One region of the Roseovarius maritimus genome, then DNA from elsewhere that is predicted to be linked to it. Evidence: riboswitches for the same ligand, from Rfam matches in the RefSeq annotation. Region 1 holds a riboswitch; the other holds the start of a gene.
The links. Region 1 has a riboswitch for cobalamin ahead of ACEWPM_RS01115 (TonB-dependent receptor plug domain-containing protein). Riboswitches for the same ligand answer to the same signal wherever they lie in the genome.

Region 1 (14,727 bases):
CACATCGATGCGCACTTTCTGGTCGGGCGCCTGCGCGGGGACCAGCGTGATCTGCGCGGTCGCGCCGCGCTTGAACGTGTCGACATCCTCTTGCGTCAGGCCCATCTGCGCAACGCAGCCTGCCTCGGTGCAAACGCGGTAGGGATAGCTCTTGGCGGTGCCGCCATCGACCGACAATTTCAGCTCTTCGGTCAGCAGCGTGACCAGCGGGACGATCGCGGTTGCGCCGGCAACGGCTGGGGCCTGGCCCTCAATGCGAAAGACGCTGAATTCTGCAACGGGGTTGCCCCCCGCTTCGCGCAGCAACTGGTAGAGCTGGCAAGGATCTTCGCCCTCATCGTTGCGGAAGCAGCGCAGGCTCCAGTCGCCAAACTTCTCTTTGACATAGACGGCGGGCTGCTCGTCCGCGACCTGCGTGCCGGTCGAAAAGGCATTGTCGGTGCCGTTTTCAGCGCCTTCTTCCGATGCCGCAGCATCGGCCTCTGCAGGCGCGTCGGCTGCTGTGCCGGTCTCGGTGGCTGTATCCGCCGCCGCGTCGGTGGAGGTCTCTGCCGCGCTTTCGGCTGCAGGCTCTTCGGTGGTGGTGTCTTGCGCAAACGCTGCACCGGCAAGGCCGAGGGCCGCTGCGAAAGACAGGATGGAAATCGACTTGGGCATGATGTCCCCTTCATTCATTGAAGTTTCTCGGCGCATCTAACATGACGTGGGCGCGCTGTCAGGGGCAAAATGTCGGCCAAAGAGGACGACGGGGCGGATTTCCGCGCGGGTCATGTGGCGAGGCGTCCCTTCGGGCCTTGTTGTGGCCGTAGAAAAAGGGGCCGCATGGCCCCTTTCCCCGAATTCTCCCCGCCGAACTTGGCCGACTTAATCATTGAGCGTGACGCTACGATACAAGAGAATCGCCGTCAACAGTCAAAATGAGCCTTCGTCACGCGTTCAGAGCATGCCGTAGGGCGTTGAAAAAAAGGGCCGCACCCGGGGGCGCGGCCAGTCTGACAGGGAGGAAACCACTCCGGCACCCAGAGGACATGTGCGCCGGAATGAAAATGATACTGGCACCGAAAGGTTAAGATTGTATGGTCTCGCGGCACGCTGCAACGCGGCGGTCTATGAAGGACGGAAATATGAGTGACGGAATCTTTATCGGTGGCGGCGGGCCGGACTATGGCGAGGCGCAGATGCTGGGCCTGAAATACGCCAACCGTCATGGTCTGATCGCAGGCGCGACGGGCACCGGCAAGACCGTCACACTCCAGATCCTGGCCGAAGGATTTTCCGCCGCGGGCGTTCCGGTCTTCCTCTCGGACGTCAAGGGCGACCTCTCGGGCCTTGCCCAGGCCGGAAGCGCCGATTTCAAACTGCATGAGGCCTTTACCAGCCGGGCCCAGACGATTGGCCTGACGGATTACGCCTATTCCGCCTTTCCGGTCACCTTCTGGGACCTTTTTGGCCGGCAGGGTCATCCCGTGCGCACCACACTGGCCGAGATGGGCCCGCTTCTGCTGAGCCGCCTGATGGAGTTGAGCGAGGCGCAGGAGGGCATCATGAACATCGCCTTCCGCGTCGCGGACGAAGAGGGGATGCCGCTGCTCGATCTCAAGGATCTGCAGGCGCTGCTGGTCTGGGTCGGCGAGAACCGCGAGGCGCTGTCGCTGCGCTATGGCAATGTCTCGACGCAGTCCGTGGGCGCGATCCAGCGCCAGCTCATGGTGCTGGAGAACCAGGGCGGCGCGCAGCTCTTTGGTGAGCCTGCGTTGGAGTTGGCCGACCTCATGCATGTCGGCGCTGATGGGCGTGGGCAGATCAACATCCTTGCCGCCGACAAGTTGATGGGCGCCCCGCGCCTTTATGCCACCTTCCTGCTCTGGTTGCTTTCCGAGCTCTTTGAAACGCTGCCCGAGGTGGGCGATCCGGACAAGCCCAAGCTGGTTTTCTTCTTTGACGAGGCGCATCTGCTCTTTGATGACGCGCCCAAGGCGCTGGTTGACAAGGTCGAGCAGGTGGCGCGCCTCATCCGCTCCAAGGGCGTCGGCGTCTATTTCATCACGCAAAATCCTGATGACGTGCCCGAGGATATCCTGGGTCAGCTGGGCAACCGGTTCCAGCACGCGCTGCGGGCTTTCACCGCGCGTGACCGCAAGGCGCTGAGCCGCGCCGCCGAGACGTACCGCCCGAACGAGCGGTTCTCGACGGTCGATGCCATCCGCGACGTGGGCGTGGGCGAGGCGGTGACCTCGATGCTGCAGAAGAAGGGCGTGCCCGGCATCGTCGAGCGTACGCTGATCCGCCCCCCGTCCTCGCGGCTGGGGCCGATTGACGAAAGCGCCCGCGCGGCTGCGCTGAAAGCCTCTCCCGTCGCGGGCAAATATGAGGCCAGCATCGACCGCAAATCCGCTTACGAGATCCTCAAATCGCGCGCCGATCAGGCGGCCGCCGAGGCGGCACGCGCCGAAGAGGCCGCCGAAGAGCAGTCGGTGGCCGAGCGCGAATTCAACGCGGGCCGTCGCTATTCCGGAAAACGGGTGGAGCGCTCGACCGCGCAGCGGCGCGCGGACAGTACCGCTGGCAGCTTTGGCGAGGCGATCACCGGTGCGGTTCTGAAAGAGTTGAAAGGCACCACGGGCCGCCGCATCGTGCGGGGTATTCTGGGCGGGCTTTTCAAGGGCCGCTGAGGCCCATCTTGCATGAAACACTGGCATAAAGACTTGATTGGCGTTATTCTGTCGCCGAGCAGGAAACAATAACAACCCATAAGGGGGCAGCCTCATGGCAAGCCGCAAATCGACAGGCAGCAAGACGAAATCCAAGGCGCAAAAGCCTCGAAGGGCCAGTGCCGTGCCGCCCAAGACACCTGCGCCGCTGCGCGAACAGGCCGGGACGAGCACGATGGTCCCGGCGCCCCCGCTGCCCGGCAAACCCGGTCCCGCCAGAACACCGGCAAAACCTGCGACCGCCAAGACCAACGACGCCACGCTGGATGACGATGCCGCTCCGCTCAAGAAGCAGGAATTGATGGCGCAGGTCGTCGCGCGCTCGGAAGTGGCCAAGAAACATGCCAAGCCGGTGATCGAGGCCATGCTGGATGTGCTGGGCGAGGCGCTGGCCGAGGGCCGCGATCTGAATCTGCAGCCCTTGGGCAAGATCAAGCGCAAACGCATGAAGGAGACCGACAAGGCCCGCATCGTGATTGCCAATATCCGCCAGAAAAAATCCTCGGGCGAGACTGATGGGACAGGCCCGCGCCCACTGTCCAAAAGCACCCCAGGCAGCATCCCCAGACACTTGCCCGGCGCCGCCCCCACGGGCGCGGGCGCGCCCCTGCGCCATCCTCTGAAAGAAGCGGTTGCAGAGAGCGACGACTGACGCTAGAAAACGGCCCACGGGTGATTAGCTCAGTGGTAGAGCGCTTCGTTCACATCGAAGATGTCAGGAGTTCAAATCTCTTATCACCCACCATTTGTCAGTGAAAATCCAGGATGTGCTCTGACCGGAGCGGTTCTGATTTCAGGTAAAACGGCGCCTTGAACGGGCGCCGTTTTCGTTTGGTGGGTCCGCCGATACGCGCGTTTTTAGAACAGTCAAATGCAGTGCCGGGCCGGCGTAGTATCCACCTACTACCTCTTGCCCGATCTTTCGGCTTACCGTCGATTATTCTGTTCACGACTGTTTGGGAAGTATCATGGCCAAGGCACTACATTCGATGATTCGCGTTCTGGAGGAGGAGCGCTCGGTCGAGTTCTATCAAAAGGCATTCGGGCTGAGCGTTGCGCAGCGATTGGATTTCGACAGCTTCACGCTGGTTTACCTCTCGAATGACGAGACAGCGTTCGAGCTGGAGCTGACGATCAACAAGGACCGCACGGAGCCCTACGATCTGGGCGACGGCTATGGCCACCTGGCCTTTTGCGTCGACGATCTGGATGCCGAGCATGCCCGGTTCATTGCGGCGGGCTGGGCGCCGCGTAAATTGGTCGATTTCGAGCGCGACGGGGCGCTTCTGGCGCGGTTTTTCTTCGTCAAGGATCCGGACGGCTACGAGATCGAGGTGATGCAGAAACACGGAAGATATCAGTAAGGCAAAGTTCTAGGGAGGAACGACATGACACTGGAATTGAAAAAAATGACCCGGCGACAGCTCTTGTCGCGTGGGGCCTTGGCAGGGACGGCGCTTGTCGTCGGGCCGGGCTTCATCGCGGGCAGCAACGGCGCCTGGGCCTCGACGATGGACGCGCTCAAGCCCGAGACGATGGCGACGCTGGTGCAGATGGCGCGGGATATCTACCCGCACGATCAGCTGGCCGATGAGTTCTACGTGATTGCGGTCAAGGGATACGACGTGCCCGAGGCCGTGGACGAGACAGAGGCCGGGATTGCCGCGCTGGATGAGGCGGCCCGCGCCGCAGGCTTTGACAGCTACCTTGGGACCGGATGGGAAAAGGATCGCGTGGCGATTCTGACCAGCATGGAGGATACCGCGTTTTTCCAAAAGGTGCGCGGCGGCCTTGTGACCGGGCTCTACAACCAAAAGGCGGTCTGGCCGATCTTCGGCTATGAGGGCGAGAGTTATAGCCAAGGCGGCTATATCGATCGCGGTTTCAACGACATCAACTGGATTTAAGGGAGGATTGGCACCATGACGGCACCTTTTGACCTCACCGACGACAGTGTTGTCGTTATCATCGGAACCGGCGCCGGCGGCGGGGTTCTGGCAAACGAGCTGGCCCAGAAGGGCGTCAGCGTTGTCGCCCTAGAGGCGGGCGGGCGGTATCTGCCCGAGGATTACATCAACGACGAGTGGGACAGTTTTGGCCAGCTGGCCTGGCTGGACGGGCGCACCACCTCGGGCGACTGGCGCGTGGCCAACGATTTTTCGGGCCTGCCCGCATGGATCGTCAAGGCTGTCGGCGGCACGACGACTCATTGGGCGGGCGCATCCTTGCGCTTTCAGGAGCATGAGTGGAAAGCCAAGACGCATTACGGCGCTGTCGAGGGCGCGAACCTGCTCGACTGGCCGATAGATGGGGCCGAGATGGCGCCCTATTACGACAAGGCCGAAAAGAAGCTGAACGTGACCCGAACAAACGGCAATGCGGGCCTGCCGGGCAACAACAACTACAAGGTGTTCGAGGCGGGTGCGCAAAAGCTGGGCTACAAGGAGGTCAGTACCGGCCGCATGGCCATCAACTCGGCTCCGACCGAGGATCGCCTGGCCTGCCAGCAGACGGGTTTCTGCTTTCAGGGCTGCAAATGGGGAGCCAAGTGGTCCTCGGCCTATACCGACATCCCCGCAGGTGAGGCGACCGGCAATCTGGAGGTCCGCGAAAAGGCCCATGTGCTACGGATCGAGCATGATGACAGCGGCAAGGTCACCGGCGTCGTCTATGTCGATGCGGATGGCAATGAGCAGATGCAGAAGGCGCGCGTCGTCTGCGTTGCTGGCAACTCGATCGAGAGCCCGCGCCTCTTGCTCAACTCGGCTAGCTCGATGTTCCCTGATGGCCTCGCGAACAGCTCGGGGCAGGTGGGCCGCAACTACATGCGTCACCTCACCGGGTCGGTCTATGGCATCTTCGACAAGCCGGTAAAGATGTGGCGCGGCACGACCATGGCGGGCATCGTCCAGGATGAGGCACGCCACGATCCCAGCCGCGGATTCGTCGGCGGTTACGAGCTGGAAACACTTAGCCTCGGCATCCCCTTCATGGCTGCATTCCTCGATCCCGGCGCATGGGGCCGCGAGTTTACCAGCGCCCTCGACCAGTATGAGAACATGGCAGGTATGTGGATCGTGGGCGAGGACATGCCGCAAGAGAGCAACCGCGTGACACTGAATACCGACGTGACCGACCAATTCGGCCTGCCGGTGCCCAACGTGCATTACTCGGACCATGCCAACGATGTGGCGATGCGCAACCACGCTTATGAGCGCGGCCAAGCGATCTATGACGCGATGGGGGCTACGCGCACGCTGCCGACCCCGCCATATCCGTCGACGCATAACCTCGGCACCAACCGAATGTCGGAAAGGGCAGAGGACGGGGTGGTCAACCGCTGGGGTCAGACGCATGACATTGCCAACCTCTTCGTCTCGGATGGCTCGCAGTTCACGACCGGCGCGGCGGAGAACCCGACGTTGACCATCGTGGCGCTGGCGATCCGGCAGGCCGACCGCATCGCGGATGAAATGGGCAAGGGCAACCTCTAGCCTCTGAAATTGCAGAAGCCCGGCACGAGGATATCATGCCGGGCTTTCGCTTGTGCGCTGCTCCGGGTGCGGGCGTCAGTGCTGTTTCGAATTGGTCGCGCGACGCTGGCCGGCGGCAGCGTTGCGCTTGCGCTCTTCGGTCAGGATCTCTTCGACGGGCAGCGCCTCGAAATCGACGGCGCTGTCGCTGGCGATCAGACCGTTCAGCTGCAAATCGATGAACCGCATACAGCAGACGCGCAGGAACGACGTGAAATTCCCAAGATCATGTCCCTCATCGATGGATTCGTTGTAAAGCTGGTGCAGCAGTTGCGGCACGTTCAGATCCTGCCGCTGCGCGATATCCTCCAGCACTGACCAGAACATCTGCTCCAGCCGGACACTGGTGACCATGCCATCCATGCGGAACGAGCGTGTCACGCTCTCCCAGAGTGTCGGATCGGCCCCGATGAACAGACGGCACATGGCATTACCTCCTTGAAAGGGTTCGATGGATGCTAGCCGGGGCGGGGCGTCCGGCCAAGTGAAAGATTTTGCAGCCCGGTGCCGCCTAAGGGATTGGCGCGGCCTGCGGGGGTGGATTAAGAGATCCCTGCAAGCGGATGATTTCGGGAGGGTCGTGGATATGCCTCAAGTGACATGGCCCGAGATATGGTTTCTACGCCACGGCCAGACCGAGTGGAACCTCGCCGGCCGTATCCAGGGGCGGCTGGATTCCCCGCTGACGGAGCTGGGGCGCGCGCAGGCGCTGCAGCAGGCCGGGCTGATCACCGATATCGCGGCGCGCGTCGCCAAAGGCGCAGGTGACATCTATGTCTCGCCGCTGGGCCGCGCGCGTGAAACCGCCGCGCTGGCCATGCCCGCACACACGCCCGTCATCGACCCGCGTCTTGCCGAGATCGACACCGGCGCCTGGGAGGGGGAGAACAAGGCGGACCTGCCGCAGGGCGCCAATGACCTGGCCACCTATGCCAAGGCCCCGGGCGGCGAGGGGCTGGAGGCGCTGATTGACCGCGTGCGCAGTTTTGCCGAGGATCTACGCGGCCCAAGCATCGTCGTGGCGCACGGCCTCTGGGGGCAGGTGATGCGCGGCCTTGCCACCGGGCTGCCCGCCGAGGCGATGGGCGCGCAGGACAATGCGCAGGGCTGCGTCTATTATCTGTCGCAGGGGACCGAGCGACGCATCCTCCCGTCAAAGGCCTGATCTTTCATCGTCATTGCAACGCTCCGGCCCCGAGATGAGAGGCTCGGACCAGATTGCTGCGGCGGGGGACTTGCGCGAGCGGCCAGATGACGCTAATCGGGCTGCGCGGGTGGTTAGCTCAGTTGGTAGAGCGTTTCGTTTACACCGAAAATGTCGGGGGTTCGAGCCCCTCACCACCCACCATTCTATCTCATTGAAATCGAAGAAAGGCCCTGCATACAGGGCACTATGCCCATTCTACCGTTACAAATTTGATAACAAACACGCATCGAAATAGCTAGTATAGTCCGCCACATGACCAGCCGCAAAGGGCGCTGTCACGCGCGCCTTGTGGTGCCAAAAGACTTGCGCCCCATCCTCCGGAAGACAGAACTGCGCGAACTTCTCGGCGGCGACTAACGTCAAGCGCTCAAGCTGCTACCGGGGAGTTATCCATCACACCAAGACCACGAAACCAGCCGGACCACTCCGGCGGGTTTTTCATCTTAAGTGCTTTTCGGGGAAAGCTGGGTTCTACTGGCAAGTGCCTGTCATCACAAAAGAGGATCCTTCTGTGAAGACGAACGGACGAGGGCCGTCACCTGCGGGAGCTATCGAAAAGAACTGAACCTCTTCGATCTCAGCGCCAGAAGAATCCTTCCCCGGATTTCCAGTTGAAAGAATTGTCGTTCCTGATGCACCTGCCCCTGATGAAAGAATGCGGGTTGTATCGAAACTTTGGGAGTTGCCAATCCCGAGAAGATTGTGCTCCCCGGTTACCTCATCCACTTCGAACGTCTGATCGACAAACATTGATGCAACCAAGGGTGTGTAAGGCTTTCCATTTTTGTCCACTGTGAACATGTCGCTTGGGGTGCACGCGATTTGAGCGAACCCAAAACTGGGGACAAAGAGGCAGGCCGCGGTGACAAGGATTCGCTTCATTATTTTACTTCCTTAAGGGCGTAGATTGAGATGACTGCGCTAAAGGTTGCCCGAGAGCGCGAGCCAAGTCATTCCGATTCCAGTCGACTTTACCTGACGTCATATGTCCATCGTATTTTTGCCAACTTGGTTGCAAAGTGTCTTGTAAGTATCCGTTTGTATGCCAATATTTTCGGATTCTGGTTCCTCATGACCCACCGTTATCCCGCTAAATTTCAATGTGTTGCGTAGCGCGGTTGATCCTTGGATCACCGCAGTACCGCGCGTCGCCCCATCCAATTTTTGTCTTTTTTAGCTTTTCCCCTTTTCGAAAGGGGGCCTCTGCGCTAGGCAGATGTTACTTCGGTCCGGGATGTAACACCCCCCGGATAATAGGGAACGCGGTCAGGTGCCTTGCGCCAAATCCGCGACTGCCCCCGCAACTGTAGGCGGTGAGCGAAGCCGGAACAACGTCACTGCCGCGCCTTGCGGTGGGAAGACCCGGCCCAGCGTCGACCCGCAAGTCAGGAGACCTGCCGGAGTGTTCACCCTGTCCGGACGCGGGGCGCGTCGGCGACAACGGATTCTTCCGGTGTGGTGGCATTTCGCCGCCTGCGGAGGGGCAAAGACGTCAATCCGCATGCATATCCAAGACCTGCATCGCCTGAATACAGGCGACCCGGAGACGCATATGAAACGCTCTTTTTCCACTTCCACCTTTCTTACCGCGACCGGTCTGGTCTGCACCGGCACGCTGATCGCCAGCCCCGCCGCCGCGCAACAGACCTATGATCTGGGTACCATCGTGCTATCGTCCAGTCTGACCCCTGTCGAGCTGGGCCGCACCGGCGCCACCGTCGAGGTTCTGGAGGGCGATGAGGTGGGCCGCACTGGCGCCTCAGTGGCGGATCGACTGGACCGGCTGCCTGGCGTCAATTCGACTTCAAATGGCGGGATCGGGGCATCTCGCGGCATCCAGATCCGTGGCTTGCCAGCACGCTATGTTGGCGTGCGTATCAACGGAATCGACGTGTCTGATATGTCAGGTACGCAAAATGCTTTTAATTTCGGAGGGCTGACAAGCTCGGGCATCCAGCGGATGGAGGTGCTCAAAGGCTCGCAATCAGCGCTCTACGGATCAGAGGCAATTGCCGGTGTGGTCAATATCACGACATTTCGCCCCGAGAAGCTGGGATTTTCCGGCACGGCCGCGATTGAGGGTGGCACCTATGAGACTTATGGCGCCAATCTCAGCGCAGGATATAAATCCGAGAAAGGCTTTGTCGCGCTGTCATATGGACGGATCGAGGCGGAGGGATTCTCGCAACGCAGCTTCAACACCGACAAGGACGGCTTCGATCAATCGACAGTTGATGTAACGGCAGAATACGACGTCACCGATGCGCTCACGTTCGGGGCGGCCCTCCATTACCGCGACAATGAGCTGGATATCGACGTCGCTGGGAGTGTGGGCGACAAGTTTTTCCTGACGGAACGCGGCGCGCGTGTCTACAGCACGCTGCGGGCCGGCGCCGTCACCAATACGCTGAGCTATACTTACTTCGATATTGACCGCGACGATCCACAAAGCCAGTTCACCACTGGCTTCAACGGTGATCGTAAAAGCGTCTCCTATCTGGGCAGCGCCGAGCTGAACACGCGTACAATATTGAATTTCGGTGCAGAATACACCGAAGAGACGTTCAGCACCGTTCCCGGGCCTTCTATATTCGCCGGTCCTCCGGCCAGCGGATCCGAGGATAACACGGGCCTTAATGCCGAGGTCCTGTTCAGCCCGTCCGAAAATGTCGATCTGTCGGCGGCGCTGCGCTATGATGACAATTCGTCATTCGGCGGCGAGACGACGGGGCGTATTGCCGCTGTCTGGCGCCCGGTTCAGGATCTGGCCTTCAGGGCGGTTGTTGGCACCGGGTATCGCGCTCCGTCCCTATACGAACGTTTCAGCCTGTATGGTCTTCCGACGCTGCAACCTGAAAACAGCAGCAGCTATGAGGTGGGCGTCGAAAAGACATTCGGCACGGCGGGATATATCAAGGCAACGCTGTTCTACACGGATGTCGAAGATCTGATTGATTACGATTTTGCCGACAACGGCTGCAACAACGGCGGCAATGGATGCTACCTTCAGATACCCGGAACCACGACGTCAAAGGGGATCGAACTGTCGGGCGAATACGCGCTGACATCAGGGCTAAGCGTTTATGGCGCTTACACCTACACCGACGCCGAAACCGACGGTGTCCGGCTGGCGCGCACGCCCAAGCATGATGTCACGCTGGGCGTTTCAAACGACTTTACCGACAGGTTCTCGGGATATGTGGACGTGCGCCATGTCGCTGACGTAGTGCCCAGCTCGTTTGCACCCGTTGATCACAAAGTCGGCGACTATACACTGGTCGGCGCCGGGGTATCCTACGGCGTCACCGACAAGGCCGAGCTGTACCTGCGTCTGGAAAACATCTTCGATGAAGATTACGAGACAGCGGGCGGGTTCAATCAGCCGGGCCGTGCGGCCTATGTCGGGCTTCGTGCCAGTTTTTGAGCGCATAAGACACCTTGCCGCGTCCGCCTGTCTGGCGGGTGCGGTGACCCTTTGCGCGGCGTCCGCCGCGCAAGCTGGGGAGCCGCCGCAACGCGTCGTCTCGATCAACCTCTGCACCGACCAGCTGGCCATGCTGCTGGGGGGGAAGAATCAGCTGATCTCGGTCAGCCGGATCGCGCTGGACCCGCGCGTCTCGCCCATGGCCGAAGAGGCCGAGCGCTATGCGATCAATGCGGGTCGCGCCGAAGAGGTGCATGTGATGCAGCCCGATCTGGTCGTCGCGGGCACCTATACATCGCGCGATACCGTCGCGATGCTGCGGCGCCTCGGTATCGAGGTCGCGCAGTTCGATATCGTTCACTCGCTGGAGGATGTGCGCGACCGTATCCTTGAGATGGGTGAGGTACTGGGCCGTGAGGCCGCCGCGCAGGAAATGGTCGCCCGCTTTGACGCCGATTTGGCGGCGCTGCGGAGTGCCGCGCCGGACAAGGGCGAGATGCCACGCGCGGCACTCTACTATGCCAATGGTTATACCTCGGGCGCGAAGTCTCTGGCGACCGATATCCTGACGGCAGCCGGCCTGCGCAACGCCCCCGCCGAGGCAGGCTATGATTGGGGCAAGCTGCCGCTGGAGGTGCTGGCGCTGATCGATCCCGATCTGGTCATCACCGCCCGGCGCTATCCCGGCGGCAGCCGCGCCGAGGAGGTCATGGACCATCCCGTGGTCGGCGATCTGCGCGGGCAGGCGGGCCGGGGTGCGCTGACGGATCAGGATTGGGTCTGCGGCACGCCCTACGTGCTGCGCGCCATCAGCGACATGGCCCGGGCACGCCGCGCCTTCGAGGCCGGTGGATGAGCCGTGTGATGATCCCGCTTGCGCTTGCGCTTGCCGCGCTTTTCGCCGTCTCGCTTCTGGTGGGGCCGGCCGAGCTGGGCATCGCCGACAGCCTCGCCGCCCTTTGGCAGGGCGGGGAAGGCCCGATCGCGACCGTCATGCGCCAGATCCGCCTGCCACGCGCGATATTGGCGGTGATGATCGGGGGCAGCCTCGGCCTTAGCGGGGCGGCGATGCAGGGCTATCTGCGTAATCCGCTGGCCGAGCCGGGGCTGATCGGCGTCTCCAGCTCGGCGGCTCTGGGCGCTGTGCTGGCGATCCAGACGGGCCTGGCCGCCGCTTATACGCTGGGCCTGCCGCTGGCGGCGCTGGCGGGCGCGCTTGGCGGCGTGGTTCTGGTGATGACGCTGGCGGGGCCACGCGGCGGGGCGCTGACGCTCATCCTAGCGGGGATTGCCATCTCGGCCCTTGCCGGGGCGCTGACATCGCTGGTGCTGAACCTCTCGCCAAACCCCTTTGCCGCCAATGAAATCGTCTTCTGGATGATGGGCTCGCTCTCGGACCGCTCCATGGCCCACGTCTGGCTGGCGCTGCCGCTGATGGCCGTGGGCTGGATCCTTCTGGGCACGCTGAGCCGGGGGCTGGACGCGCTGACGCTGGGCGAGGATGCGGCGGGTGCGATGGGCATCAGCCTTGGCCGGATGCGCTTGGTGTTGGTCATCGGCACGGCCTGCGTTGTGGGGGCCGGGACCGCCGTTGCGGGGGCGATCGGCTTTGTCGGGTTGGTGGTGCCGCATATCCTGCGCCCGCTGGTCGGGGCGCGGCCCTCGCGCCTGTTATGGGCCTCGGCGCTTGGCGGGGCGATCATGCTGCTCGCCGCTGATATCGCCGTCCGGTTGATCCTGCCGTCGCAGGATCTGAAGTTGGGCGTTTTGACCGCCATCGTCGGCGCGCCGGTGTTTCTCCACCTCATCTTCAAGACGCGAAAGGACGGGATATGAGCCTTTTGACGCTTGACCGCCTTGGCGTCACCCTGCGGGGGCGCAGCATTCTGAAGGATGTGAGCCTCGACATCGCGCCGGGTGAGTTCGTCGGCCTGATCGGGCCCAATGGCGCGGGCAAGACCACGCTGATGCGCGCGGCACTTGGCCTCATCCCCAGCACCGGTCATAGTAGCCTTGCCGCGATGGCGCCGCGGGCACGTGCCAAAGCCGCCGCCTGGATGCCGCAAGCGCGCGAGATCGCCTGGCCCGTCACGGTCGAGACGCTCGTGATGCTGGGCCGGGTGCCCCATCTGGGGGCCGGACAGCGCGCCGCGCCCGCCGATATCGCCGCAATGGAGGCGGCCATCGCCCGTATGGGGCTGGAGCCATTGCGCCACCGCGCCGCCACCCGCCTTTCCGGCGGCGAGACTGCGCGCGTTCTGATCGCCCGCGCGCTGGCGCAGGACACGCCCCTTCTTATGGCGGATGAGCCAACGGCAGGCCTTGATCCCGCGCACCAGATATCGACGATGGAGACCTTTGCCGCGCTGGCCGCGCAGGGCAAATCCTGCCTTGTGTCGCTGCATGATCTGGGCCTTGCCGTGCGCCACTGCACCCGTCTGATCCTGTTGGCGCCGGGTGAGGGTCTGGTCGCCGATGGCGCGCCCGAAGCCGTGCTGACGTCCGAGCGGCTGGACAGTGTCTTTGGCATCGAGGCGGCGTTTCAGTGGTGTGACGACGGTCCGCTCTTTCAGCCTTTGCGCGTGACGCGATGAGCGCGCCGACGCTGGACGCGCCGTGGCTCGAGCTTGACCTCGGGGGCGAGAGGCGCGTGCTGAGCTGGGCGGTCAACCGTCCCGGTTTCGTCTTGGCGCGGCGCATCCTCTGGCGCGAGGTGCGCAACGCCGATCTGCCTGCCGATCTGGATGTCGAGGATTGGCTGCAGAGCGCGCTGGCATCGCGCGGCGCTCTGGACGCTGTCACATTCCTGACCTCGCGCGATATCACCTGCTATCACGCTGTCACGGCCGGGATGGACGGCGCTAAGGCCACCGCTGTCGCAACAGTGGGCCTGTCAAATGCCGAGCGGATCGGGCAGCGCGTCGACCGCAGGGGCCACGATTGGGGCACCATCAACATCGCGCTGCAGCTAGACGTGGGGCAGGGCGTTGGCCTGACCGATGCGGCGCTGGTCGAAGCGCTCAGCATCGCGTCGTCGGCCCGCACGGCCGCCATCATGGAGGTGGGTCTGGACCTGCCGACCGGCATTGCCACGGGCACCGGTACGGACTGCATCGCGGTGGCCGCTGCGCAGGGAAACATCGCCTATGCGGGGATGCATACCGATATCGGCGTCGCGGCGGGCAGGGCGGTTTTCGACGCGGTCCACCGGGGCGCGGTGGAATGGATGGACACCGTGCGCCGCCGCCCATGACGGCAGATATGCGGCAAAGCGAAATTAGCTGAAACTGCCGCTTGACGCGTCCCATCGCGCCGACTAAAGACGTCCCATCGCAAACGGGGCAGCAGCCCGGTGCGCGCTTGCAGTGGGCGGTTGTAGCTCAGTTGGTTAGAGTACCGGCCTGTCACGCCGGGGGTCGCGGGTTCGAGCCCCGTCAACCGCGCCACCGCTGCATTTTCCGAAAACCCAAAGAGTTATGCGGTCGCGATCAGCCTTCCGCGGTGCGAGTTCCGGGCCTTGCGCCATCGGGTTCTGGGCGGCGTAGAAAAACCGCGCCTTGCGCTAAAAAGGCGTCTTTTCAGCATTGACGGGTCGGGCTGGCTGAATTACTCCAAGCCTCACGCGCGGTTGTAGCTCAGTTGGTTAGAGTACCGGCCTGTCACGCCGGGGGTCGCGGGTTCGAGCCCCGTCAACCGCGCCACTTTCCCCTCTTAGTATGTGCTGCTCCCCATCCAAGGAGTGCTCACGGCCGAAAGCCGCGCTGCATCGTCTTTTCCGGCGTCAGCGCCTCGGGCCAGCCATAGATCTGCTCGACCGCATAAAGAGCGATGCACACCGCGATGATCGCCAAG
Region 2 (14,727 bases), 240 kb from region 1:
CAGGAATTCGGGGCTGACCTGATCCTGCAACTCGCTGCGGCAGGCCTTCATCAGCGCTTCGGGCGCGTCGGTCAGCGCCATGGTCTCCCTATCGACAAGGAGGTACTCCTCCTCGATGCCGATGGTGAAATCGGGCTCATCCAATGCCATGCACGCCTCCTGTACCGGAGGCTCAGCAAAGCGCAGGTTGCGCGCCGTGCCAAGAAAATTCGAATTTTCTTAGGCAAAAGCCTTCCAGAAGGCTTTTGGCGCCCGGATAGGCCGGGCGCCAATATGTCATCAGTCGGCCAGTTTGAAGTGGAACTCGCCGCCTTCCTTTATTCCCGAGGGCCAGCGCGAGGTGACGGTCTTGGTCTTGGTGTAGAACTTGAACGCGTCGGGACCGTATTGGTTAAGATCGCCGAAAGCCGATTTCTTCCACCCGCCGAAGGTGTAATGCGCCAGCGGCACCGGGATGGGGAAGTTGATGCCGACCATGCCCACATTCACGCGGGATGCGAAATCGCGCGCCGCATCGCCGTCGCGGGTGAAGATGGCGGTGCCGTTGCCCATCTCATGATCCGAGGCCAGTTTGAGCGCTTCTTCATAGCTGCCTGCGCGGATCGTGGTCAGGACGGGGCCAAAGATCTCCTGCTGGTAGATGTCCATGTCGGGCGTCACCTTGTCGAAAAGGTGCGGCCCGAGGAAGAAACCATCCTCATAGCCCTGCAGGCTGAAACCGCGCCCGTCGACGACCAGCTCGGCGCCCTGGTCAATGCCGGACTGCACAAGGCCCTCGATCCGCTTTTTCGCCTCGGCGGTCACGACCGGGCCGTAATCCATCTCGGTATCCGAGGTGTAGGGGCCGACCTTCAGCTTCTCGATGCGCGGAACCAGCTTCTCGATCAGCTTGTCCGCGGTTTCGTCGCCCACCGGCACCGCGACCGAGATCGCCATGCAGCGCTCGCCCGCCGCGCCGTAACCGGCACCGATCAGCGCGTCTGCCGCCTGATCGAGGTCCGCGTCGGGCATGATGATCATGTGGTTCTTGGCACCGCCAAAGCACTGCGCGCGCTTGCCGTTCGAGCAGGCCCGGCCATAGATATACTGCGCGATTGGGGTCGAGCCGACAAAGCCGACGGCTTTGATATCGTCATTGTCGAGGATCGCGTCGACCGATTCCTTGTCGCCATTGACGACCTGGCAGACGCCGTCGGGCAGGCCCGCTTCGGTCCAGAGCTCGGCCAGCATGAGCGGGCAGGAAGGATCGCGCTCGGACGGCTTGATGATGACGGCGTTGCCGGCGGCGATGGCGGGACCCATCTTCCACATCGGGATCATGGCGGGGAAGTTGAAGGGCGTGATGCCCGCAACGACACCCAGCGCCTGGCGCATCGAGTAGATGTCGATGCCGGTCGAGGCGTTGCCGGAATACTCGCCTTTCAGGAAATGCGGCGCGCCGATGCAGAATTCGATCACTTCCATGCCGCGCTGGACGTCGCCCTTGGCGTCGGGGATGGTCTTGCCATGCTCGCGGCTGATCGCCTCGGCCAACTTGTCCATGTCGCGGTTGATGAGACGCACGAATTCCATCATGACGCGGGCGCGCTTTTGCGGGTTGACCGCTTCCCACTCGATCTGGGCCTTCGCGGCGTCAGCGACGGCCTGGTTCAGCTCGTCCACGGAGGCAAGCGGCGTCTTGGCCTGCACTTCGCCCGTGGCGGGGTTGTAGACGTCCGAAAAACGGCCCGACGTGCCTTTGACATGCTTGCCGTTGATGTAATGCGTGAGTTCAGTGGTCATGGAAACCTCCTAATTTCGATTGAGCGCAGCATAGTCTTGCAAAATTGCGCAGAACAGAGACAATGTTACCAAAGCTATTTTGCGTTTTTGCAAAGGGATTGCCGTGCAACCTCAATGGGACGATCTGAGGATATTTCTGGCCGTCGCGCGTCTTGAGAGCCTCTCGGCTGCCGGACGCGTACTCAAGATCGACCCCGCCACCGTGGGGCGGCGCATCACGCGGCTGGAAGAGGCGCTGCGCGCGCCGCTGTTTGCCAGATCACCGCAGGGATATGCGCTGACCGGCGAGGGGCAGCGCCTGATGGGCCACGCCGCCCGCGCCGAGCAGGAGATGACCGCCGCCTTCGAAGATCTGTCTGGGCAGGGCGCGCAGCTGAGTGGACAGATCCGGTTGGGCTCGCCCGATGGGTCGGCCAATTTCCTGCTGCCCCAGGTCTGCGCGCAGATTGTCGAGGAGAACCCGGATCTGGAGGTGCAGATCGTCGCGCTGCCACGCGTCTTCAACCTGTCGCGTCGCGAGGCGGACATGGCCATCGCAGTCAGCGCGCCCCTGGCGGGGCGCCTGAGTGTGCAGAAGGTCACCGATTATCGGCTGAGCCTGGTGGCGTCGCGCGATTACCTGCGCGATTCCGCGCCGATCAACAGCGTCGAGGATCTGCGCCATCACCGGATCGTCGGTTACATTCAGGACATGATCTTCGACAAGGAACTGGACTACATGGCCGAGGCCGGGCTGCCCCGCGTGGATCTGGCCAGCAACTCGGTTTCGGTGCAGTTCAGCTGGATCCGGCAGGGGGCGGGGATCGGCATCGTGCATGATTTCTCGATCCCTTTTGGTCACGGACTGGTGCGGGTACTTCCCGATAAGGTCAGCCTCACACGCAGCTTTTACCTTATCCGCCATGTGGACGATCGGCGGCTCGACCGGCTCAACCGTTTTGCCGAGGCGCTGGCGGCGGCGATGCGGCGCGAGGTCGCCCGGCTGGAGGGGCAGGGGTGACGCGCGCTTGACAGATGCTGCGGTGCGATTACGCTGGATCAACCGGCGGGCATTCCGCGGGCACGGCCGGACGCAATGCCGGAGATCACAAGGGGGCGCTAGATCATGCTGGTTTCACAAATTCTCAAGGCCAAGGGCGATGCCGTCTTCACCATCTCGCGGAAGACTCTCATCTCGGACGCGGCGGCCACGCTGGGCGCGAAAAGCATCGGTGCTTTGGTCATCACCGATGGCAAAAAGGGCGTTGTCGGCATCCTGTCCGAGCGCGATATCGTGCGCGCGCTTGGTGATCGGGGGGCGGGGTGCCTTTCGGACAGTGTCGAGGCGCTGATGACGCCCGATCCGTTCTGCGCCGGTCTGGGCGACACGGGCGAAGAGGTGCTGAGCCGCATGACCGAGGGCCGGTTCCGCCACATGCCTGTCCTGAAGGATGGCGAATTGGTGGGCATCGTCACGCTGGGCGACTTGGTCAAGGCGCGGCTGGAAGAGCTGGCGATGGAAAACGCGTCGATGCAGGGCATGATCATGGGCCACTGAGCCGCTGCGCCCTTGCAATTTGAGGGCGGGTGATGCCTTTTGGCGCAAACTACAGACGGATGACCCCTCATGCGCATCGGCCTTTACCCCGGCACCTTCGATCCTGTCACGCTGGGTCATATCGACATCATCCGCCGCGCCGCGCGACTGGTCGACCGTCTGGTGATCGGCGTCGCCATAAACCGCGACAAGGGCCCGCTTTTTACCCTGGACGAGCGTGTGACGATGCTGGAATCAGCGGCGGAGCGGATCACCGTGCCGGGCAGGGCCGAGATCGTCGTGCATCCGTTCGAGAACCTGCTGATAAATTGCGCGCGTGATGTGGGCGCGCAGGTGATCGTGCGCGGCCTGCGCGCGGTCGCGGATTTTGAATACGAGTTCCAGATGGTCGGCATGAACCGCGCGCTTGATGCGGATATCGAAACCGTTTTTCTGATGGCCGATACCGGTCACCAGGCCATTGCGTCCAAGCTGGTCAAGGAAATCGCGCGGCTGGACGGAGACGTCTCGACATTCGTGACCCCGGACGTGAAAGCCGCGCTCATCGCCAAGTTCCGCTGAAATCCGAGGTCCGAGGCGTCACCGCCAGAAGGCCATCCATTCGATGAGTTCGCCGAGCTTTGCCCCGAGGAAGATCAGCCCCGCCATGCCTTGGATGTAATAATCCAGCACCAGCGCCAGCACGATCAGTATGAATAGCCAGAGCGCGATGCGGTCGGTCATGTCAGCGCCCTTTCAAATGGCATGCGGCCCCGCGCCTTGGTACAGACGGGGGCCGCATCTGGCAATATCGCGGCGGCTCAGCCCAGCCGGCCCATCAATGCGGCTACATCCGCCATGCGGCAGGAAAAGCCCCATTCGTTGTCATACCATGCCAGAACGCGCACCAGAGTGCCGCCGACGACCTTGGTCTGCTGGGGCGCGAAGATGCTGCTTTCCTCGGTGTGGTTGAAATCGATGCTGACCTTGGGCGCGGGATCATAGGCAAGAATGCCTTTCATCGCGCCTGCCGCAGCTTCGGCCACGACGGCGTTGACCTCTTCGGCGGTGACGGATTTCGAGGCAACGAATGTGAGGTCCACCGCCGAGACATTGGGCGTGGGCACGCGGATGGCCGATCCATCAAGGCGGCCCTTCATCGCGGGCAGAACCTCCGACAGGGCCTTGGCCGCGCCGGTGGAGGTGGGGATCATCGACATCGCCGCGGCGCGTGCGCGGTAGAGATCCTTGTGACGGCGGTCCAGCGTCGGCTGATCGCCCGTGTAGGCGTGGATCGTGGTCATGATGCCGCTCTCGATGCCGATGCCCTCATGCAAGACCTTGGCCAGTGGGGCGAGGCAGTTGGTGGTGCAGGACCCGTTCGAGATCATGCGCTCGCCCGCCTGCAGATCGCCGTCATTGACGCCCATCACCACGGTGCGGTCCACGTTCTTGCCGGGGGCCGAGAGCAGGACCTTGCCCGCGCCGCGCTCGAGATGCTTCTTTGCTTTTTCACCGTCATTAAAGTTGCCGGTGCATTCCAGCACGACGTCGCAACCGTCCCAGTCCAACTCATCCATCTCGTAGGTCGAGAACATCTGGATATCGCCGCGCCCCAGATCCATCGTGCCGTCGCCGGTGGTCACCGTGCCGGGGAACCGGCCATGCACACTGTCGAAACGGATCAGATGCGCCGCCGTCTCCAGCGGGCCGGTGGCATTCAGCTTGACCACATTGATATCCTCGCGACCTGTCTCGCTGATATGGGCGAGGGTGGCGCGGCCGATGCGGCCAAATCCGTTGATGCCGACATTGATGGTCATGGGGATGAACTCCTTGGCAGGTTTTAGCGTTTGCAGGGGATATACGGGCGAGCGGGCCGTACCGAAAGGTCTAAACGCAAGAGCGCGCGGCTGTTAGCGCAATCTCGCGTCGCAGCCTTGTACGCGGAATCAGCTTTGCTACGGTGAAGCAAATATGATCGGAGAACAGGCATGAGCGGACTTCTGGCGCTACTCGACGATGTGGCGGCAATCGCCAAAGTGGCGGCGGCCTCGGTCGATGACGTGGTGGGGCAGGCGGCCAAGGCAGGCGCCAAGGCGGCAGGCGCGGCGATCGACGACGCCGCGGTGACGCCGAAATACGTGCATGGTTTTGACGCTGCGCGCGAATTGCCGATCATCTGGCGCATCGCGCGCGGCTCGCTGGTGAACAAGCTGGTGTTTCTTCTGCCCGCCGGGCTGGCCCTGAGCGCGTTCGCGCCTTGGGCGGTCACGCCGCTTTTGATGCTGGGGGGCTGCTATCTGTGCTTTGAGGGCGCCGAGAAGGTGGCTCACGCACTGGGCTGGGCGCATCATGAGGAAAGCCACATGGAGACGGAGCCCGACGATCCGGCCCATCTGGAAGAGCAGAAGGTCGCGGGTGCGATCAAGACGGACTTCATCCTCTCGGCCGAGATCATGACCATCGCGCTGGCCGCGATTCCGCCCAGCAGCTTCTGGATGGAGGCGGGCACGCTGGCTGCTGTTGCGGTGATGATCACGGTGGCGGTCTATGGTGCGGTGGCGCTGATCGTGAAGGCCGATGATCTGGGGCTGTTCATGGCCGCCAAGGGGCAGCTTGGCGCGACGCGGGGTCTGGGCCGCTGGATCGTTGCCGCGATGCCCAAGGTTCTCGCGCTGCTGGTGATCATAGGCACGGCGGCCATGCTCTGGGTGGGCGGCAACATCATCCTGCACGGGCTGGCGGCTCTGGGCTTTACGTGGCTCTATGACCAGATCCATCACCTGGCCGAAATGGCTGCCCATGGACTGGAGCAGGGGCGGGCCGCCGCGGAATGGGCGCTGGTCGCTGCCATGGACGGGGTTCTGGGGCTGGCGCTGGGTCTGGTGCTCATCCCTATTGGAACCAACGTTATCACGCCGATCTGGCAGCGGGTGCGAAAGATCAATCCGGTGGTTTGATCTGATCGGATCGGAGGTCACATTGCGCAAAATGCCGTGAAGATCATGATTGCCTGCAATGATGATCAGGTGCACGTCATCTGCTAGGGAAAAAACTCATCCAAGAGTTTCGGGAAGACTATTTGGATAATAGTCTTCCCGTTCGCCTCAGAGTAGCGATTTCACCTTGGCGGCGACCGCCTCGGCGGTGATGCCGAACTTCTCATAGAGAACATCGGCCGGGGCCGATGCGCCGAAGCTGTCCATCCCGACAAAGCCGGACTTCGCCGCGCGGCCACGCTCACCGCTCAGCCATTTGTCCCAGCCCTGCCGCACGGCGGCCTCAACGGCGACGCGCACCGGACCTGCGGGCAGCACGCGCTTGCGCACCGCCTCGTCCTGCGCCTCGAAAAGCTCCATGCAGGGCATCGAGACAACGCGGCACCCGATCCCCTCGGCCTGCAGCAGATCACGCGCCTTCATTGCGATCTCGACCTCCGAGCCGGTGGCCATGAGGATCGCCTGACGCTTGCCCTCCGCATCGGCCAGCACATAGGCGCCCTGCGCGGTGAGGTTCTTGTTGCGATGCTCGGTCCGCAGCGTGGGCACGTTCTGGCGCGTCAGCGACAGGACAGAGGGCGTCTCCTTGGTGCTCAGTGCCAGTTCCCATGCCTCGGCCGTTTCCACCGTGTCGCAGGGGCGGAAGACCCAGGTGTTGGGTGTAGCGCGCGAAATCGCCAGATGTTCGACCGGCTGGTGCGTCGGGCCGTCCTCACCCAGACCGATGCTGTCATGGGTCATCACGAATACCGTGGGTACGCGCATCAGCGCCGCGAGACGCATCGCGGGCCGGGCATAATCGGTGAAGCACATGAAGGTGCCGCCATAGGGGCGGATACCGCCATGCAGCGCCATGCCGTTCATCGCGGCGGCCATGCCATGCTCGCGAATGCCCCAATAGATATATCGACCCTTGCGATTATCGGTGTCAAAGACGCCCAGATCGCCCGTCTTTGTGTTGTTCGATCCGGTGAGGTCCGCCGAGCCGCCGACGGTCTCGCGCATGATCGGATTCACAACCTCCAGCACCATCTCGCTCGATTTGCGCGTGGCGACCTTGGGGGCCTCCTCGCTGATCTGTTTCTTCAGCGCCTTGATGCGCGCGCTCAGCTTCTTGGGGGGGTCACGGTCTAGGGCCCGCGTGAACTCACCTTGCCGGCGTTCGGACGCCTCGGCAAAGCGGGCTTCCCAAGCCTTGCGTTCGTCCGCGCCGCGCGCGCCAATCGCCTTCCATGCCTTTTTCACATCGCCCGGCACTTCGAACGGGCCAGTGGTCCAGCCATAGGCGGCCTTGGCTGCAGCCATCTGATCCTCGTCGGTCAGCGCGCCATGGCCCTTGGACGTATCCTGCGCCGCGTGCCCCAGCGCAATATGCGTCTTGCAAGCGATCATGCTGGGCTTTTTCGACTTCTTGGCTTTAACGATTGCCTCGTCGATCTCGTCCGGGTTGTGGCCATCGATCTCGATCACTTGCCAGCCTGCGGCACGGAAGCGCTTGACCTGATCGGTGCGATCCGACAGCGACACCTTGCCGTCGATTGTAATGTCGTTGTTGTCCCAAAAAACGATCAGCTTGCCCAGCGAATGACGCCCGGCCAGCGTGATGGCCTCCTGGCTGATCCCCTCCATCAGGCAGCCATCTCCGGCGATGACGTAAGTATGGTGATCGACCAGCTTGCGGCCGTGGCGCGCGCGCAGGATTTCCTCGGCCATGGCGAAGCCGACCGAATTGGCGATGCCCTGGCCCAGCGGGCCGGTGGTTGTCTCGATCCCCTTGGCATGGCCATATTCCGGATGGCCCGCCGTGATCGCGCCCCATTGGCGGAAATTCTTGATCTGCTCCAGCGTCATGTCCTCGTAGCCCGTCAGGTGCAGCAGAGAATAAAGCAGCATCGAGCCATGACCTGCGCTGAGGATGAAGCGGTCGCGGTCGGGCCAGTCGGGCGCGGACGCATCGAATTTCAGGTGTTTCTCGTAAAGCACGGTGGCGACATCGGCCATGCCCATAGGCATCCCGGAATGGCCCGAATTGGCGGCGTGGACCGCGTCCAGCGTCAGGGCGCGAATGGCGGTCGCTTTGGACCAGTGATCGGGATTGGCTTTGGCGAGGGCGTTGAGATCCACGGCAGCGGTTTCCTTATGGGAGAGGCGTTAACTGCCTGCCTCAATACCAGCCCGGCCCCGAAGTTCAAGCGCCGCCATACCGCCCCCCGGCACGTCGACGCCTTCCGCCGCAAGGGGGGAAGCCTTTTTGCAAGCCATTCGCTAGACTTGGCGCCATCAAGGGCATGTTGCGATTCGGCGTGCCCTGTAAGAGAGTTGGGGCAGACAGTTGAAAAGGACATTGACGCGATGAGCGATATCGACGCGATGCAAAGCCGTATCATGGCGGCGCTGGACCGGATCGGGCAGGGACTGGACGGGCTGGGAACGACGGATGATCAGGCCGACGAGCCGGGCGAGGTAGAGGCCCTGCGCCAGCAGGTCGAGGATGAAAGGCTGGCAAATGCCCAGCTGGAAGAGCGCGTCAAGCAGCTAAGCGCCCGCGCCCGCGAGGCCGAAGCCAGCTTGGAAGAGCTCAAGGCCGCCGCCGGTGAGGCCAAGGCCGAGGAAGACGCGCGTGCCAAGATGCTGCGCAAGATCGACGGCGATCTGCAATCGCTGCGCCATGCCAATCAGCAACTGCGCGACAATAACGCCAAGCTGCGCGATGCGAATGCCAGTGGCGTGGCCGAGCCGCATCTGATCAATAAGGCGATGATGGCCGAGCTGGATGGCTTGCGTGCCACCCGTGCTGCCGACCGGGCCGAAATGGATGCCATTCTCGGCGAGCTCGCGCGGATCGGCGGGTCAGGCGATGGCAGTCTCGATGAGGCCGGTAGCACTGCCACCAGCGGCGCAAAAACCAGTGGAAATGGAATGGGGGACGCATGATGCCCGAAGTTGATGTCGAAATCGGTGGCCGCACGTTCCAAGTGTCCTGTCAGACTGGCGAAGAGCATTTTCTGCATTCCGCCGCCAAGATGCTGGATGACGAGGCCTCGGTTCTGGCTGCGCAGATCGGGCGCATTCCCGAGGCACGCATGCTGCTGATGGCGGGCCTCATGCTGGCCGACAAGACCGCCGGTTTGCAGGATAAGTTGGCCGAGATGAACGACAAGCTGGCCGAGCGCGAAGCTGAGCTGGCAGGCCTGCGCGATGCGCCTCCGCCCACGCCCGAAAGGGTCGAGGTTCCGGTTGTGCCCAGCTCGATCACCGATACGCTGGCCGAAATCGCCGCCCGCGCCGAGGCGCTGGCCGAGACGGTGGATGGCAAGAAGGCAGGCTGACACCTCCGCAAGCCGATGGCCAGGGGTGTGAAAGGGCAGGGCGGCGGGATGCCGCCCCGACGTGTTTCATGTGCAGAACATAGGCCGAACATCTCTTTATCTTGCGCGCCGGTGGCGCTATGGTTCCGCCCATGAGCAGTTTTGACGAATCCGACGCGTTCGAGAGCGCCTCCCTGTCTTCGCGCGCAATGGCCGCGCGGCCCGCGCCATACCTTGATGGCCTGAACCCCGAGCAGCGTCTGGCGGTCGAGACGATGGACGGCCCCGTCCTGATGCTGGCAGGCGCAGGCACGGGCAAGACCAAGGCGCTGACAACGCGCATCGTGCATCTTCTGAATACCGGCCGCGCACGCCCCAACGAGGTGCTGGCTGTTACCTTCACCAACAAGGCCGCGCGCGAGATGAAGACCCGCGTCGGCGCGCTTTTGGGCCAGTCCATCGAGGGGATGCCGTGGCTGGGCACGTTCCACTCGATCTGCGTCAAGCTGCTGCGCCGCCATGCCGAGCTGATCGGCGTGCAAGGCGGTGGATATACGGATGACGTGATCGAGGCGCCGGCGCGCGAGGTCACGCTGAAGTCGAACTTCACCATTCTCGACACGGACGATCAACTGCGCCTGCTCAAGCAGCTGGTGCAAGCCGCCGGCATCGACGACAAGCGCTGGCCCGCCCGCCAGTTGGCCGGGGTGATCGACAACTGGAAAAACCGCGCCTGGACGCCGGACCGCGTGCCCGCCGCCGAGGCGGGCGCCTACAATGGCAAGGCGGTGCTGCTCTACAAGCAGTACCAGCGCCGCCTGATCGAGCTGAACGCCGTGGATTTTGGCGATCTGCTGCTCCATGTCGTCACGATCTTCCAGAAGCATGATGACATCCTCCAGCAATATCAGCGTTGGTTCAAATATATCCTCGTGGACGAATACCAGGACACGAATGTCGCCCAATACCTATGGCTGCGCCTCCTTGCCGGCGGGCACAAGAATATCTGCTGCGTCGGCGATGACGATCAGTCGATCTATGGCTGGCGCGGCGCCGAGGTGGGCAATATCCTGCGGTTCGAAAAGGATTTCCCCGGCGCGCATGTGGTCCGGCTCGAACAGAATTACCGCTCGACCCCTCATATTCTGGCCGCTGCCTCGGGCGTGATCGCGGGTAATCAGGGCCGATTGGGCAAGGAGCTGTGGACGCAAGAACAAGATGGCGAGAAGGTGCGCCTCATCGGCCATTGGGATGGTGAAGAAGAGGCACGCTGGATCGGCGAAGAGATCGAGGCGATGCAGCGCGGCACCCGTGGCCAGCGTCCTTACGGTCTTGACGATATGGCCATCCTCGTGCGCGCGTCGCACCAGATGCGCGCCTTCGAGGATCGGTTCCTGACCATCGGTCTGCCCTACCGCGTCATCGGTGGTCCACGCTTCTACGAGCGGATGGAGATCCGCGATGCGATGGCCTATTTCCGCTGCGTAACGTCGCCAAGTGACGATCTGGCCTTCGAGCGGATCGTGAACACGCCCAAGCGTGGCCTCGGCGACAAGGCGCAGCAAAAGATGCAGGTGACGGCACGAGAGAACGGTGTGCCCTTGATAGAAGGCGCGCGCATTCTGGTCGCGGAAAAGGGCCTGACGGGCAAAGGCGCGCGCGAGTTGTCGCTGCTACTGGATGGCCTTGCTCGCTGGGGACGCATGGCCGGCGATGCGGCGATCAGCCATATCGAGCTGGCCGAGATCATCCTTGATGAGAGCGGCTATACCGAGATGTGGCAGAACGACAAAACGCCCGAGGCGCCGGGACGGCTCGAGAACCTCAAGGAGCTGGTCAAGGCACTCGAGAATTTCGAGAATCTGACAGGGTTTCTCGAACATGTCAGTCTGATCATGGATAACGAGAGCGAAAATGAGGGCGAGAAGGTCAGCATCATGACGCTTCACGCCGCCAAGGGCCTCGAATTTCCCGCCGTCTTCCTGCCGGGCTGGGAGGATGGTCTCTTCCCGTCGCAGCGCTCGATGGATGAAAGCGGACTCAAGGGCGTCGAGGAAGAGCGCCGTCTTGCCTATGTCGGCATTACGCGGGCCGAGGAGGTCTGCACGATCTCCTTCGCCGGCAATCGCCGGGTCTTTGGCCAGTGGCAATCATCCTTGCCGTCGCGCTTCATCGACGAGCTGCCCGAGGATCATGTCGATGTTCTGACCCCGCCCGGCCTCTATGGCGGCGGCTATGGCGCGGCGGGCATGGGTGTCGTGCAAAACAGCATCGACGCCAAGGTGGCCGAGGCGAATGTCTACAATTCCCCCGGCTGGAAACGGATGCAGGCGCGCGCGGGCCAGCGCCCCACGGCCCAGCCGCGCGAGTCGACCTCGCCGGTGATCGACATGGCCGCCGCCTCGTCCCACACGGTGGGCGAGCGGGTGTTCCACCAGAAATTCGGCTATGGCGAGATCATTGGTCTTGAGGGCGACAAGCTTGAGATCGCATTCGACAAGGCGGGCACGAAAAAGGTCGTGGCGCGCTTTGTCACCAGCCCCGATGACGTGCCTTTCTAGCGCATTGCTCTGCATCTTTTGGCTGAAAAATATCCCCGCCGGAGGCTGAAATCTCTTTTGGCGTCCGGCCGGCCATCAGGCGTTGTGCGGGAGCATCGAATCCGTCACAGTGAAATCTCCAAGGTGCTGCGCGGCTGCGCGGAGAATTGGGAAGCCGGTGCAAATCCGGCACTGCCCCCGCAACGGTAAGGGTGGGCGAGACGGCGCAAGACCACTGGGCACGACGGCCCGGGAAGGGCGCCTGATCATGGGCCAATCGCGGCCCGGCCCCCGAAGTCCGGAAACCAGCCTTGGAAGTGACGTCAAACCGCGTGGGGCGGTGTGGACGCTGCTGCCGGGCCTCGTTCCTCGCATGCCAGCCTCGCACGCCATCCTGCGCCCCAACCGGCCCGGGGTGCGGCCAAGGAGTGGATGAGACATGAGCGTGAAGCAGATTCTGAACGGGCTTGAGCGGAGCGACGCCGTTGGCGCCGATGCGGACGCGGTGGCGCGGCTGGGCTTTCTGGAATGGGCCTTTGCCCTGCCAGGCGCGGCGACCCCCGAAGCGGCGCGAGCCGCACTCAAGGCTGCCCCGGCAGAGGCGCGCAGCCCTGCGGCGCAAGCCTTTGTCCGGTTTCTAAATCAGGCCACGATGCGCGCCTCACCCCGCGGAAGGCGTGGCCGCGCGGCGCGCTTGCACTAGGCCGAGCGTCAGCGCGCGTGCCAGCGATCCTTGATCGCGGCATAGAGGCTTGAGGCGGCGAAAAGGATTGCGGCGGCGCAAACGATGGTCGGCCCGGTGGGCGTATCCAGCGCGTAGGACGTTCGAAGCCCGGCCCATGCCGCTACTACCGCCAGCCCGGCGGCGATGACGGCCATCGCCTCGGGCGTGCGGGCGAATGGGCGCGCGGTGGCTGCAGGGATGATCAGCAGGGCGGTGATCAGCAGCGCGCCGACGACCTTGATTGCCACCGCCACTACGATGGCCAGGGCGAGGGTCAGGATCAGCTCCTCGCGCTTGGGGTCGATCCCGTCGGCGCGGGCCAGGTCCGGGTCCAGCGTCGCGGTCAGGAGTGCTGACCAGCGCCAGCCGACCAGCGCCAGAACCAGCGCCGCGCCGCCCCAGATCACCGCCAGATCTGCGCGAGAGACCGACAGGATATCGCCAAAAAGAAACGACATCACATCGATGCGCACCCCTTGCAGGAAGGACACGCCCACAAGGCCGAAGGCCAGCGCCGAATGGGCCAGCACGCCCAGCACCGTATCCACGCCGCGCCCGCGCCCCGAGAGGGCCGTGACCAATGTGGCCATCGCCAGCGCAACGACCAGGGCGCCGGCAAAGATCGGCAAGGACAGCGCCAGCGACAGGGCGACGCCCAAAATAGCCGCATGGGCGGTCGCGTCGCCAAAATAAGCCATGCGCCGCCAGACGACGAAACACCCCAAGGGCGCCGCGGCCAGTGACGTGCCGATCCCGGCCAGCGCCGCCCGGGTCATGAAATCATCCAGCATCAGTCACCTGCCTTCGCCTGCGCCGTGCCATGGTCATGCGTGCATTCCTCGCCATGCAAATGGTCGTGGTGGTGCCGGTAGAGCGCCAGCGCCCCTTGCGTGCCTTCGCCAAAAAGGGCGCGATAGACGGGCGCCTCGGCGACGACTTCGGGCGTGCCTTCGCAGCAGACATGCCCGTTGAGGCAGATCACACGGTCAGACGCGCTCATTACGACATGCAGATCATGGCTGACCATCAAGATGGCGCAGCCCGTCTCACGGCGCACATCCTCGATCCGGCGATAGAACGCGGCGGCGCCGGGCTGATCCAGGCCCGCGGTGCCCTCGTCCAGCATCAAAAGCTGAGGGTTCCGCAGCAGGGCGCGCGCCAGCACGACGCGTTGAAACTGTCCGCCCGACAGGTCCGCCATGGGATGCCCGCCGATATCGGGCACGCCGGCGCGCTCCAGCGCATCGCGAGCGGCCTCGCGGCTGACTCGGCGCGGCAGGCTGAGAAAGCGCGAGACGGTGATCGGCAGCGCCGCATCCAGCACCAGCCGCTGCGGCACATAGCCCAGCCGAAGGCCGGGGCGGCGCGTGATGCGCCCGGCGCTGGGGCGCACCCCGCCCAAGAGGGCGCGCAAGAGGGTGGATTTGCCGGATCCGTTGGGCCCGACAATGGTCACGATTTCGCCGGGGGCGATGGCGAAATCGACGTTTTGCAGCACGGTGTTCCGACCATGCCGCACGCTCAGGCCCTTGGCTTCGATCAGGGGGGGCGTCATGCGGTGGCGCTCTCGTGGCATCCGGGGCAGAGCCCGACGGCCTCGCGCACCGTGCGCTCGATCTGGAACCCCGCATCGCCCGCCGCGCGCGCCAGTTCGCCTGCTTCGGGATCGGTATCCACCTCGACGACCCGCTGGCAGGCGCGGCAGATCAGGAAAACGGGGGCGTGGCTTTGATCGGAATGGGTGCAGGCGGTAAAGGCATTCAGCCGCTCGATCCGGTGGGCCAGCCCATGACTGACCAGAAAATCAAGCGCGCGGTAAGCGACGGGCGGCTGCGCGCCCAGCCCCTCGGCCCGC

Region 2: it holds a riboswitch for cobalamin, as region 1 does, so the genes downstream of both, ACEWPM_RS02300 (hypothetical protein) here and ACEWPM_RS01115 (TonB-dependent receptor plug domain-containing protein) in region 1, are expected to answer to the same signal.

The regions. Positions count from the first base shown of each region.
Region 1 covers NZ_JBHFPF020000001.1:230,269-244,995, reverse strand. The annotation lists gene ACEWPM_RS01170 (invasion associated locus B family protein) at 1-657, opposite strand, end outside; gene ACEWPM_RS01165 (helicase HerA-like domain-containing protein) at 1,125-2,672, shown strand; gene ACEWPM_RS01160 (HU family DNA-binding protein) at 2,767-3,363, shown strand; tRNA gene ACEWPM_RS01155 (tRNA-Val) at 3,382-3,456, shown strand; gene ACEWPM_RS01150 (VOC family protein) at 3,680-4,075, shown strand; gene ACEWPM_RS01145 (Twin-arginine translocation pathway signal) at 4,100-4,618, shown strand; gene ACEWPM_RS01140 (GMC family oxidoreductase) at 4,634-6,205, shown strand; gene ACEWPM_RS01135 (ribbon-helix-helix domain-containing protein) at 6,281-6,670, opposite strand; gene ACEWPM_RS01130 (histidine phosphatase family protein) at 6,831-7,409, shown strand; tRNA gene ACEWPM_RS01125 (tRNA-Val) at 7,517-7,592, shown strand; gene ACEWPM_RS01120 (hypothetical protein) at 7,923-8,333, opposite strand; cobalamin riboswitch at 8,660-8,867, shown strand; gene ACEWPM_RS01115 (TonB-dependent receptor plug domain-containing protein) at 9,004-10,875, shown strand; gene ACEWPM_RS01110 (ABC transporter substrate-binding protein) at 10,919-11,731, shown strand; gene ACEWPM_RS01105 (FecCD family ABC transporter permease) at 11,728-12,711, shown strand; gene ACEWPM_RS01100 (ABC transporter ATP-binding protein) at 12,708-13,469, shown strand; gene ACEWPM_RS01095 (adenosylcobinamide amidohydrolase) at 13,466-14,128, shown strand; tRNA gene ACEWPM_RS01090 (tRNA-Asp) at 14,245-14,321, shown strand; tRNA gene ACEWPM_RS01085 (tRNA-Asp) at 14,500-14,576, shown strand.
Region 2 covers NZ_JBHFPF020000001.1:474,601-489,327, reverse strand. The annotation lists gene ACEWPM_RS02360 (carboxylate-amine ligase) at 1-150, opposite strand, end outside; gene ACEWPM_RS02355 (CoA-acylating methylmalonate-semialdehyde dehydrogenase) at 280-1,782, opposite strand; gene ACEWPM_RS02350 (LysR family transcriptional regulator) at 1,886-2,782, shown strand; gene ACEWPM_RS02345 (CBS domain-containing protein) at 2,888-3,319, shown strand; gene coaD (pantetheine-phosphate adenylyltransferase) at 3,389-3,880, shown strand; gene ACEWPM_RS02335 (hypothetical protein) at 3,899-4,042, opposite strand; gene gap (type I glyceraldehyde-3-phosphate dehydrogenase) at 4,120-5,121, opposite strand; gene ACEWPM_RS02325 (DUF808 domain-containing protein) at 5,293-6,261, shown strand; gene tkt (transketolase) at 6,409-8,424, opposite strand; gene ACEWPM_RS02315 (hypothetical protein) at 8,653-9,234, shown strand; gene ACEWPM_RS02310 (cell division protein ZapA) at 9,234-9,629, shown strand; gene ACEWPM_RS02305 (ATP-dependent helicase) at 9,761-12,169, shown strand; cobalamin riboswitch at 12,274-12,476, shown strand; gene ACEWPM_RS02300 (hypothetical protein) at 12,588-12,851, shown strand; gene ACEWPM_RS02295 (metal ABC transporter permease) at 12,860-13,663, opposite strand; gene ACEWPM_RS02290 (metal ABC transporter ATP-binding protein) at 13,663-14,427, opposite strand; gene ACEWPM_RS02285 (Fur family transcriptional regulator) at 14,424-14,727, opposite strand, start outside.